3 regions of the Shewanella donghaensis genome follow, and region 1 is predicted to be linked to each of the others. Evidence: predicted binding sites of a transcription regulator. Region 1 holds the regulator's gene; each other region holds the start of a gene.
What was found. The regulator LexA, encoded in region 1, represses DNA repair genes until DNA is damaged. The targets are predictions, from matches to a motif close to TACTGTATNNNNATACAGTA.
Positions count from the first base shown of each region.

Region 2: a site for LexA is predicted at 2,237-2,256, ahead of FPK91_RS20830 (DNA topoisomerase III). Genes of this name have one in related genera too.
Region 3: a site for LexA is predicted at 2,526-2,545, ahead of dinB (DNA polymerase IV). Genes of this name have one in related genera too.

Region 1 covers NZ_CP041783.1:2,937,645-2,941,941, forward strand. Annotated here, with positions in the region: gene plsB (glycerol-3-phosphate 1-O-acyltransferase PlsB) at 1-1,988, opposite strand, end outside; gene lexA (transcriptional repressor LexA) at 2,149-2,766, shown strand; gene FPK91_RS12460 (cell division inhibitor SulA) at 2,763-3,269, shown strand; gene coxB (cytochrome c oxidase subunit II) at 3,700-4,297, shown strand, end outside.
Region 2 covers NZ_CP041783.1:4,893,916-4,898,212, reverse strand. Annotated here, with positions in the region: gene FPK91_RS20830 (DNA topoisomerase III) at 185-2,215, opposite strand; gene purF (amidophosphoribosyltransferase) at 2,416-3,927, opposite strand; gene FPK91_RS20820 (CvpA family protein) at 3,961-4,297, opposite strand, start outside.
Region 3 covers NZ_CP041783.1:2,015,327-2,019,623, reverse strand. Annotated here, with positions in the region: gene FPK91_RS08645 (FAD:protein FMN transferase) at 1-822, shown strand, start outside; gene nqrM ((Na+)-NQR maturation NqrM) at 870-1,091, shown strand; gene bfr (bacterioferritin) at 1,461-1,931, shown strand; gene bfr (bacterioferritin) at 1,944-2,411, shown strand; gene dinB (DNA polymerase IV) at 2,624-3,712, shown strand; gene FPK91_RS08620 (aminoacyl-histidine dipeptidase) at 3,820-4,297, opposite strand, start outside.

The DNA of each region.
Region 1 (4,297 bases):
AAATCTTTAATGCCCATAAACAGTTCAGCTTTCAATAATGGGTAAAAGTCTTTAACAATTTGCTGTATTTTCTCGCGATTAAATTCTTCATATTGCACCAAACAGCTTGCTACTAAAGAAGGTACTGCCATTAGATGAATAATGTTATTGCGATAATAGCTCATGGCAATGACTGATTTATCATCAATAGAAATGATTTCGCCCATTGCATCTGTCGTTGAAGTGAACTTATTCAATGATAAACACTGTTCAACTAAATCATGAGATGAACCATCAGCAACAGACGCATACTGAGTGTATGGCACATCTTTTAAGATTTTAAGATATAAATCTAATTGTCTCTCAAGCTCGGTACGCTCTAATGCATTTTGCTCTGATGCCAATAACACCATGCTGGTTAATGTCACTGAACTCGCAGCGGCTGCACCATTGATGTTAGTCATGACTTTATTCGCCAGTACATTAACCGCAGGCGTTAACCATGAAGGCTTTTGATCTGGGTCTTTGGCAATCTCTTCACGCCAATTAGGCGATTGTTCATTCAAGAAATTTTGCACATTAATCGGCTCACCAAAATTGACATAACCTTGACCAAAGTTACCTAATTTACGCAATGCTCCAAATACCTGCCAAACGGATTCTTTTTGCTTTTTCTTGCCGCTTAACTCTTTGTGATAAGTCGACACTTCCATCACATGGTCATAGCCTAAATAAACAGGCACCAGAGTGACTGGGCGTTCGATTCCGCGCAGTACACAGTTAACCGTCATCGCTAACATGCCAGTTTTAGGCGCTAATAAACGACCGGTACGCGAACGACCACCTTCAGTGAAGTATTCAACCGAATAGCCTTTAGCAAATAGCTGATCTAAGTATTCACGGAATACCGCGGTATAAAGTTTGTTGCCGTTAAAACTACGGCGAATAAAGAATGCACCACCACGGCGGAACATAGGCCCTGCAGGCCAGAAATTCAAATTAATACCTGCGGCAATATGCGGCGGCACCATACCTTGGTAATACAGTATGTATGAAAGCAGTAAGTAATCCATATGGCTACGATGACACGGCACATAAACAATTTCGTGACCATCATGATGCAGTTTACGCACTTGCTCAGCACTTTTAATGCTAATACCACTGTATAACTTGTTCCACAGCCAAGTGAGAAAACGCTCTGCAATACGGACTAAGCTATCAGAGTAATCTGCAGCAACTTCATCTAAATATTCAATCGCTTTTTCGCGGGCTTTTTCTTCTGATATTTTTTTGTTAACCGCTTCTTCTTTAATCGCTTTAGTGATCGCCTCAGATTTTAATAATGAGTTGAACATCGCTTGGCGATTCGGCAGTTGCGGGCCCGTCATCACTTTACGTTGACGTCTAAAGTGAACCCGTGCAACACGAATAAGCTTGTGAGCAATACTGACGTCAGTACCATGTTCATCAGCCATATAGCGTAATGACATCGCATTTGAAAACTGCACAAAGCTGTGACGGCCTAAAAACAAAATCATCAACCATTTACGCAGCCAAGTTGGATTTTCACGCTCAAAAACAGCAGCAGTGATGGTATCGTCTTCTTTACCAGGAATACGTCCCCAATATAGGCTAACCGGAACCAACTGAATATCTAGCTCATTATTTTTCTTATGTAATGTTAGTAGCTTTGTGAAATTATCCACAAACTTATCGCCACTTAAACGTTTACCAAACAAAGGTTTACGACCTTCAACACACACAATTCTCGGTGTATTTAAACCATCTACGTCTAGTCTCTCATAGGGGCTCGGTAAGCCGTATTTAGCCGTCACTTCATTTAAAGCAGCAATATCACTGAGTGATTCTGTCTTCATTACATAGACCACTGGTTTATCTGGGTCTAAGTTCAGATCGGCAAATGGATCCTCTGGCACAACAACAGTGTGCACCATGAGTTTTTGTATCCAACGTAATGATTTTGCAATGATTGAATCAGGTTTTAACATGAGTGTTCGCATTTTCAACATCAATTTATTGCGCATAGAATACCAGATTCTTGTTCAGATTCCCTAACCTACATTAATTGTAAAAATTAATGGTTAATACTTGCACGATTAAAAATACTGTATATAATGACAGTCACTGTATATAAAAACAGGAATCAATATGAGACCTTTAACGCCACGCCAAGCTGAAATATTAGAGCTTATTAAATGTAATATCGCCGAAACTGGTATGCCACCGACTCGTGCAGAAATTGCTACTCGATTAGGCTTTAAAAGTGCTAATGCTGCAGAAGAGCATTTAAAAGCGCTCGCCAAAAAAGGCTGTATTGAAATTATTCCTGGTACCTCTCGCGGTATTCGTATGGTGCAAGTTGAAGAGGAAGTTGAAGCAGGCTTACCGCTTATCGGCCAAGTGGCTGCAGGTGAACCCATCCTTGCTCAGGAACATGTTGAACAGTATTTCCAAGTTGACCCAGAAATGTTTAAACCCAATGCCAATTTTTTACTACGTGTTCGTGGCGACAGTATGAAAGATATTGGTATTTTAGAGGGTGATTTACTCGCTGTGCATAAAATGCAAACAGCGACCAATGGTCAAGTTGTTGTTGCACGTTTAGAAGACGACGTCACCGTTAAAAGATTTGAAAAGAAAGGCAATATTATCTATCTGCATGCAGAGAATGATGAATATGAGCCAATTAAAGTAGATTTAAACTGCCAAAACCTAACGATTGAAGGGCTTGCTGTTGGCGTTATTCGTAATGGAGGTTGGTTATGAACACATTAATAGGTAATGCACCCCGTCATCCAGGTTTATGGGTTGATATGGTCTCTGACTCAATACCAGTAAAACAAGGTATTGAAACTAAGCGCACCCAGAACCAAGGCTTAACAGAGTTAACGCAATTATGTAGTGAACTCGCGGTTTTAAGTCAGCAAGGTCGTTGGATTGTGCTGATTAATGCGCCACATATCGGCTATAAACAAATCCTTGCCAATGCTAATGTTCGCATGGACAGAGTTTTGTTGGTTCATACCAAAGATGAAGTTGAAACACTGTGGGCAATGGAAAAAGCACTGACAAGTGGTACGTCAAGTGCAGTAATTACTTGGACGACACCATTAGATTCTCGCGATAATCGCCGCATTCAGTTGGTTGCCAAAAGCGCTTTAGCTCAAGGGCTAATTATTGAAGATGTAAATACTCACTTACGTGATGAGCAAACATTATCAGCGACTTCAGCAACAACAAATACATTAAATCTGGCTTCTTTTCACTAAGAAAGCACTGATAAAAAAGCCCTTCACTTTGGTGAGGGGCTTTTTTTTCGCTTTTATTCAGCAAATTAGATGTAAAAGTGATCTTGATCAATATTTAAACTCCAAGTAGTGTAGTTAACAAGAAGGTAACAATTGTTGTGACTTTCGAGTAATAAATGATAGACGGCGACAAACGCTATAAAAGATTGAGCTGGTACCATGCGGTATAGAAAGCCTTGAATGTAAAGCGTCAAATAAAATTGATAAGTTCAGTATTAGGTACAAGTGTGGCAGCGTAAAACCATAAAATAATTGAGTTTTCAAGCTCAAAGCCACCGTGTACTTTGAAAAGATCAAACTTTTTCGGGAATGAAAAGTTTGCATAGAGCAGAGTATTACTGTGTGGCTTTTCTTTGTAATTGCATTTCGCAATTAGCAGAGGAGTAGTCTTGTGAAGCGAATGTTGTACGGATTAATGGTGGCGTTGCTTGCAGCCCCACTCACTGCGGCTGAAATGCCACTAAACATGACTCAAGGTGTGACAGATATCAGTGGTAAGGTTTATGACCTTCACATGATAATTTTATATATCTGTTGTGCCATTGGTGTTGTGGTCTTTGGGATCATGATTTATTCGATGATCTATCACAGAAAATCAAAAGGTGCTGTTGCAGCAGACTTTCACGATAGTACCAAAGTTGAAATAGCTTGGACTGTATTGCCATTTGTCATTCTTATCGGCATGGCCATTCCAGCAACGAAAACTTTGATTGCGATGGAAGATCCTAGCGATGCAGAACTGACCATCAAAATAACCGGCTCACAATGGAAATGGCATTACAGCTATTTTAATGAAGACGTCGAGTTTTTCAGCTTACTTTCAACCCCTGCGGCGCAAATCACAGGTACCGAAGCTAAAACGGAGACTTACTTATTAGAAGTAGATAAGCCGTTAGTTTTGCCTATCGATAGAAAAGTGCGTTTCTTAATGACTTCCGATGATGTTATCCATTCTTGGTGGGTGCCTGCATTTGCCGTTAAGAAAGATG
Region 2 (4,297 bases), 2.0 Mb from region 1:
TACATCTATAATTTACACCTCTCGTAAAAAGTAAAATAAAAACAGTTTAAAACGAATCAATTCAGTAACTTAAGTGGTATATTAATCTTTATTTAACTTGATGTTATTGGCTTATTTTTACGTGGTTTATTTTGTATAAATTTGATTAGTTTAGTTATGATTAACCTAGCCCAGTTAACTTTAGCTACTTTTTACCAGCAGTACGTTTTACCTTACCTGCACTCTTTGTAGCGTTATTACTTGTCGAGCTTTTAGCTGCTGAATTTTTAGTTGAGGTAGCTTTGCGCTTGTAACCATTATTAGCCGCACCGCGGCTCTTCTTATACTTACTTTTATATCCAGGCCCTGCGATCCCTTGTAAAGCAGTAGGCAATTGGTTGGAGGCTTGCTCAATCAATTGATGTAACTGAGTCAATAATGGCTCCATGAAGGCATCATATCTGAGCTGCTTTTGGCTTATCGCATCCAGACTACTTTCCCATAATGCCGTCATATCAGGTGTAGTAGCGCTCTCAGGTAAAGAATTAATCAATCCAACGCCTACTGGGGTGGCGATAATCGATTTACCCTGCCTCAATAAATACCCGCGATTAAAGAGTAATTCAATAATACCTGCCCGAGTGGCCTCGGTACCAAGGCCGTCGGTGTCTTTTAAAATTTTCTTCACTTCACTATTGGTAACATAGCGATTAATCCCTGTCATTGCGCCGAGCAAAGTCGCATCAGTAAAATGCTTTGGTGGTTGGGTTATTTTTTCAAGTAATTGCCCACGTTCACAATGCAGAATTTGGCCCTTAGCCAGTGGTGGTAATGTCGCTAGCTCATCATTTTCAGTTTCTTGTTTATCTGCATTTTTTGAAAACAGCACTTTCCAACCTAATGACAGTTCGACCTTGGCTTTAGTGGTAAATAGCCCACCAGCAATAGTGACTTCTACAACCGTCTCATCGTAAATATAAGCAGGATAAAACTGGGCTAGGTATTGTCTTGCAACATGAGAATATATTTGCGCTTCTCTGGTTGACAGATTTGAAAGGTTTGTTACTTTTTCCGTTGGAATTATTGCATGGTGGGCATCAACTTTTTTATCATTCCACGCTTTAGATTTAAGCTTAGCATTAGGCGAATCAGCCTTAGAAGTTAAGCCAGCATCATTGCTTAACACAGCACGAATAACTTGTGGTGCAAGGCCATGTTGTTCTGCAGGTAAGTAACGACTATCCGAACGAGGGTAGGTAATTAATTTATGTCTTTCATATAAGCTCTGACAGGTATCAAGCACTTCTTTGGCGCTCATACCAAACCGTTTTGCGGCATCAATTTGAAGACTTGATAAACTATAAGGCAACGGTGGGTTTTGACGTTTATTCTTTGATTCTAGCTTAGTGACTTCACCCGGTTTATTGGCAATACGCCCAACTACGTTTTCTGCTAAGCCTTTGGCTAATACTCTGCCTTCTTCATCCATATATGGCTGACAGGCTTCACTGGGTTTCCACTTAGCGGTAAAAGTTTGTTGTTTGTCTGTGAGTAAATGAGCCAAGACTTCATAGAATGCTTTAGGTTGAAAATGAGCAATCTCTTCATCTCGTCTCACTACCAACCCTAACACTGGCGTTTGCACGCGGCCAACTGACAGTACACCTTGATAACCTACTTTTTTACCTTGGATAGTATAAGCACGGGTCATATTCATACCGTAGAGCCAATCAGCGCGACTACGAGCTAAAGCTGATGTCGATAGAGGTACAAACTCTTTATTGGTTCGCATCTGCCCTAAGGCGCGTTTAACGGCTGATGGGTTAAGGTCACTAATCAGTAAACGTTGAGTTTGAGCAAGCTTGTCTGCCTTGACACCAGCATGGGATATCACTTCATCAACCAGTAACTGCCCTTCTCTATCAGGATCGCCTGCGTTAACTAAACTCGATGCCTGTTTGATGAGTTTTTTTAACGTACTGAGCTGAGTCCGAGTATTGGTTTTGGGTTTTAGCTTCCACTTAGCAGGCACGATAGGTAAATGGGCTAGTTGCCATGATTTATAAGCGGGATCGTAGGCATCTGGTTCAGCCTGCTCTAATAAATGTCCAATACACCAAGAAACACAATCACCATTTGCACTCATTATAAAACCATCACCTTTTTTATGAGGTTTTGGTAATACGTCAGCAATCGCGCGGCCTAAACTCGGTTTTTCAGCAATGTAGAGGATCATAAATTTATTATACTTTTAAAGCACTGTATGAAATTACAGTACAATTTAGCCCAGACCTTAATTAACTGCAACCGTTTTACTTTAACGCGAGAAGATATTTGGGTAAAAAATGGTAATTTATTAAGAACGACCAAAAGCTCAAAATGCAAAAAAGCCAGCAAACTGCTGGCTTTTCATCAAAAATCTAGCCTAGAAAACGTTTAAGGATGACACACGTTATGCATTTCTAAGTTAGTACCAATATCTTTACTATTGGCTTTTGCATCATCATTACGTAACTGAGTAAGGTGATCTAAGTAAGCTTGATCAACATCGTTGGTAATGTACTGCCCATCAAATACAGACGTTTCAAAACGCTTAATTTCAGGGTTTTCCATACCGACAGCATCAACCAAGTCCGTTAAGTCTTGGAAAATAATACCATCCGCGCCAATGATTTTAGCAATTTCATCTGCGTCACGACCGTGAGCAATTAGCTCATTGGTGGTTGGCATATCAATACCATAAACATTTGGGAAACGAATTTCAGGTGCAGCAGAAGCAAAGTAAACTTTCTTTGCGCCAGCATCACGTGCCATTTCAATGATTTGTTCAGAAGTGGTACCACGAACAATTGAATCATCCACAAGCAACACGTTTTTGCCTTCAAATTCAGTTTTGATTGCGTTAAGTTTGCGACGAACAGATTTCTTACGCTCTTGTTGACCCGGCATAATGAAAGTACGGCCAATATAACGATTTTTAACAAAACCTTGACGGTAAGGCAGTTCCATACAGCGGGCAATTTCAAGGGCGATATCGCAAGATGTTTCAGGAATAGGGATAACAACATCAATGTCATGATCTTCCCATTCTTTCTGAATTTTCGCGCCTAATTTAGCCCCCATATTTACACGGCTAGCATATACCGACATTTTATCGATAGTCGAATCCGGACGCGCAAAGTAAACAAATTCAAAAATACAAGGTGAGTAGCTAGGCTCAACAGCACATTGGCGAGTAAACAACTGACCATCAAGTGAAATATAAACCGCTTCACCTGGTGCTACATCGCGCATGACTTCAAAGCCAACAGCATCGAGTGCAACACTTTCCGATGCAACCATGTATTCAGTGCCCGTTGGTGTTTCATGCTTACCTAACACTAATGGACGAATACCAAATGGGTCGCGAAATGCCACTAAACCTTGGCCAATGATCATGGCTGCTGCTGCATAAGCACCGCGGGTTTGCGCGTGTACTTTTGCCACAGCATCAAATACTTCATCAGCGCTCAACGTTAAGCTGCGCGTTTCTTGAAGTTCATTAGCAAGTAAGTTTAATAACACTTCTGAATCAGAGGTGGTATTCACATGACGACGCTTTTTAACCAGCCCTTCAGCAAGTTCAACTGTATTAGTTAAGTTACCGTTGTGGGCTAAGGAAATACCAAATGGCGAGTTAACATAAAAAGGTTGAGCTTCTGATGCACTAGAGCTACCCGCAGTTGGATAACGAACGTGCCCAATACCTGCATTACCTTGAAGGCGCTGCATATGCTTAATTTCGAATACGTCTTTAACGAGTCCATTTGCCTTACGTAAACGAAATGCACTTTTGTCCACAGTCACGATACCTGCTGCATCTTGACCACGGTGCTGAAGCACGGTCAACGCATCATAAATGGTTTGATTAACCGATGACTGACCAACTATTCCGACGATACCACACATGGGTAAGCTTCCTCATTGTAAGATGTTTTATATTTATATTTTGGGTACAAAGCTGGAGGTGTTTTCCAAATAGTCAAAAAACCACTGAATAACCACACCAAATTGGGGTACAAGTTCTGAATCCGTCCACCAGTCTTGACTTGAAGCACCGGTAAAAGCATCCATGAAAAATAATAGTGCGCTGACGATTAACGCCCCGCGTATTGCGCCAAAACAAAGGCCAAGTACACGATCGGTACCTGATAAACCTGTTTTGGAGACTAACTGACCTAATACGTAGTTAACTAGGGCACCAAGTAGCAGTGTTGCGATAAATAAAATAGCAATAGCAACGCCGTTACGCAGCATCTCGTCGTTCATCTGAGTTAGG
Region 3 (4,297 bases), 920 kb from region 1:
TTGGTTAATGACCAAATGTCGACGTACAGGCCTAAATCTGAGCTATCTCAATTTAATATGCTTACCGTTAATCAAAGTTTAACGGTATCAGCTGATACGATTACTGTGTTCAAAGAAGGCCTTCGCCTTTATGATACAACTAATGGTGCATTGGATATCACCTTAGGGCCACTGATTAATTTATGGGGTTTTGGACCTGATAAGCGTCCTACAGAAATACCAACCCCTGAACAAATAGCGCGCGTAAAAGACAAAGCGGATATTAACGGTTTTAATATTAAAGGTTTAAAACTGACTAAAACCAATCCAGATATCTATGTTGATCTATCATCTCTTGCTAAAGGCTACGGGGTTGATAAAATTGCTAGTCTATTGAACAAATACAATGTTGATGGTTACCTAGTTGAAATCGGCGGCGAGATCAGTGTCAAAGGTGTCAAAAATGACGGTTCTCCTTGGCGTATTGCGGTAGAAAAACCGTCAACTGAAGGTGCTGTTATCCAGCAAGTTGTAGAACCTGGCAACATGGCGTTAGCGACATCGGGTGATTATAGAATTTACTATGAAGAAAACGGCGAACGTTTTTCTCATTTGATAGACCCGAGAACGGGGTATCCGATTAAGCATAAATTAGCGTCGGTAACCGTTTTACATCCAAGCAGTATGACAGCTGATGCGTACGCAACAGCAATGATGGTACTAGGTACGGAAGAGTCTTTAGCGTTAGCGGACCGTGAAAAATTACCGGTAATGCTAATTGAAAAAGATGAAGATAATTATGAAGTTTTTTATAGTGAAGCATTTGCGCCTTACATTCGTTAATCGCATTTGAATGTCTATATGATGACAAAATTAAGTTGGAGATGTTTATGAGTACCTTTATCGCAGCCTTTGTAGTGTTGTTATTATTCTTTTTATTGATGTCAGTCGGCTATATCGTTAAGCGTAAAGCTGTAGAAGGTAGCTGTGGTGGATTAGGCGTTTTGGGCATTGAGAAAGCCTGTGATTGTGATGATCCTTGCGACAAGCGTAAACGCAGAATGGCTGAAGCTGAACGAGAAGCAAAGCTAAATCAAAACCGCATTATTTAGCTCAGGCTTGGTTACGTAAATTATCTGCGTTAATCAGTTAGTTTAGTCGCCTCGAACCAGTATTAAGCCCACTTCAAGTGGGCTTTTTTGCAGCCGATACAAAATTTACAAAACTAATTTAAGTTAACATCTACAGACATTATTGGGACCTATGTCACCTTGGTATAATTGGTGCTATAGCTAGAGGCGTGATTCTATTAGGAAATCTCCCCGTGACTTTAAAGCTAAGCTAGATAATAACCTAAGTTATAATGATAATGGTTATCAATACTAAGCTTATGATATTAAAGGGAATTTGTTTTTAGGCTCTACATGTACTATTCTATTGGAAATTGATCCAGATCAATCTAGCATCTTAAGGACAAAATCATGAAAGGCCATCCAAAAGTTATTAGTCAGCTTAATCGCGTACTGACATGTGAGCTCACTGCCATTAACCAATATTTCTTGCACGCGCGTATGTTTAAGCATTGGGGTTTAGAAAATCTTAATGAAAAAGAATACAAAAAATCTATTCAAGATATGAAGCATGCTGACAAGTTAATTGAACGCGTTTTATTTTTGGAAGGTTTACCTAACCTTCAGCAACTCGACAAGCTACGTATTGGTGAGCATTGTGAGGAAATGCTGGATTGTGATGAGCAAGCCGTCGTTGAGCAATTAGCTATTTTACGTGATTCAATCAAGCTATGTGAAGCTGAGCGTGACTATGTGACTCGTGATTTATTAGAAGACTTACTCGAAGATGAAGAAGAGCATCTTGATTGGATCGAATCTCAAAAAGAACTGATTAACCAAACCGGTATTCAGAACTACCTTCAATCACAAATTAAAGATTAATAGGAAGCCAAAATGAAAGGTAATCCAGAAGTTATTGCAGCTTTAAATGCATTATTAACCGGTGAGTTGTCAGCAATGGATCAATACTTTGTGCATGCACACATGTACGAAGATTGGGGATTTGATGAGCTTTATACGCGTATCTTACATGAGTCAGATGACGAGAAAGCCCACGCAGCCAAATTAGTACAACGTATTTTATTTTTAGAAGGTACACCTGACGTAGCAAGCCGTGAAGCACTTAACATCGGTAAAGATGTTGAAGAAATGCTGAAAAACGATTTGAACTACGAATATCAGGTAGCTGATCATTTACGTGAAGTCATTGCCTTGTGTGAAGCAAAAGGTGATTTCCAATCCCGTGAAATTTTAGAAGTATTGCTAGATGATACCGAGTCAGATCATATGTACTGGCTAGAAAAACAAATTCGATTAATTGATCGCGTTGGTTTACAGAATTACCTACAGACTAAAATGTAAAAGTCTGTAGTGTGATTATAAAGCCCAGCTCATGCTGGGCTTTTTTGTATCATTTTTAAGCGCTGTCGGCTGCTAGTGATTACTTTTGTAGCATTAACCACAACTTTCATACCACACTGTTTATTTATACAGTGTTAAGTGTACAGTCCATTATTAATTCGCTATTATTGACTTTATTATGTTCTTACTTTGGTCTGGTATAACTACTCACTATGGCAAACACACTTCGTAAAATCATTCACATTGATATGGACTGCTATTTTGCAGCAGTCGAGATGCGTGATTTTCCTGAATTACGGGGCAAACCCATTGCTGTGGGTGGTAGAAGTGACCGTCGAGGGGTGATCAGTACCTGCAGTTACGAAGCGCGGCAATTTGGTGTTCGCTCTGCCATGTCGAGTTATCATGCCTTAAAGCTCTGTCCTGATTTAATTTTAGTCCCAGGACGAATGGATGTTTATAAGTCTGTATCAGTGCAAATTCGTGAGATTTTCCACCGCTATACTGATTTGGTTGAGCCTTTATCACTGGACGAAGCTTACCTTGATGTTACTGATTGCGATGAATGTAAGGGTAGCGCCACTCTGATAGCGGAAGCTATTCGTGCTGAAATTTTCCAAGTGACTGGATTGACCGCTTCAGCAGGCGTTGCACCGATAAAGTTTCTCGCCAAAATCGCCTCCGATTTAAATAAACCTAATGGCCAATATGTGATTACACCCGATGAGATCACAGCATTCGTTAATCCATTGGCATTAAAAAAAATACCTGGGGTGGGTAAAGTCACCTCTGCTAAGTTATCAGCGCTTGGACTTGAAACTTGTGATGATGTTCAGCGGTATCCTAGTGATAAATTGATTGCAGCGTTCGGCAAGTTTGGCCGAGTATTAATTGAGCGTTCACAGGGCATTGACCCTCGGCAAATCAGTCCAAACAGAGTAAGGAAATCAGTGGGCGTTGAAACCACATTGGCGCAGGATATTTATAGCTTAGAGCAATGTAATAATGTTATGCCGCAACTCATTCAAGAGCTGATTACTCGGGTACACCGAAGTGCGAAAGACCGACAAATACATAAACAAGTGGTCAAGCTTAAGTTTAATGATTTTAAGCAAACAACGATTGAACATCGCAGTGATGAAATTTCGATTAACTTGTTTCAGACATTGTTAACTCAAGCATTAGAGCGAGCCAACGAGCGAGGGATTAGGTTAATTGGTGTCAGTGTTGGTTTGGCTGATAATAGTCTGTCTGAAGTGTTACCAGATGATAATAATGAGCAGTTAGATTTACAGTTTTAATTAGAAACTTATATATACAAAAAGGCTGCCTTATCTTATATCAAGAATAGGGCAGCCTTTTTATTAAACTCGCTTAGTACTAGCAAAGTAAAACTTAACTTTGAAGATTAACCTTTTGCTGGAATACGCTCTAATACCGCAAGCAGTAGTTCCCAGTATTGACCAACAGTGGTGATATTAACCTTCTCATCAGGGCTATGTGGGTAACGAATGGTTGGACCAATTGAAACCATATCCATTGTTGGGTAAGGCTCTTTGAATAAACCACACTCAAGACCTGCATGAATGACCATGATGGTTGGGTCTTTCTTGTATATGTCATTGTAAGTATCACGAACAATTGCCATTACTGGTGAACTGTTATCAGGCTTCCAACCAGGGTATGCACCTGATAAGTCGATACTCGCGCCAGAAAGGTTTGCCAATGCCGTTAATTGAGTCTCAATTTGAACACGGCCAGAATCAATCAACGAACGAATAAGACATAGCACTTCAACTGATTCGTTTTCAGTATTGATAACACCCAGATTAAGTGAGGTTTCAGTCACGCCTTCAACTTCATCGCTCATACGAATGACACCGTTA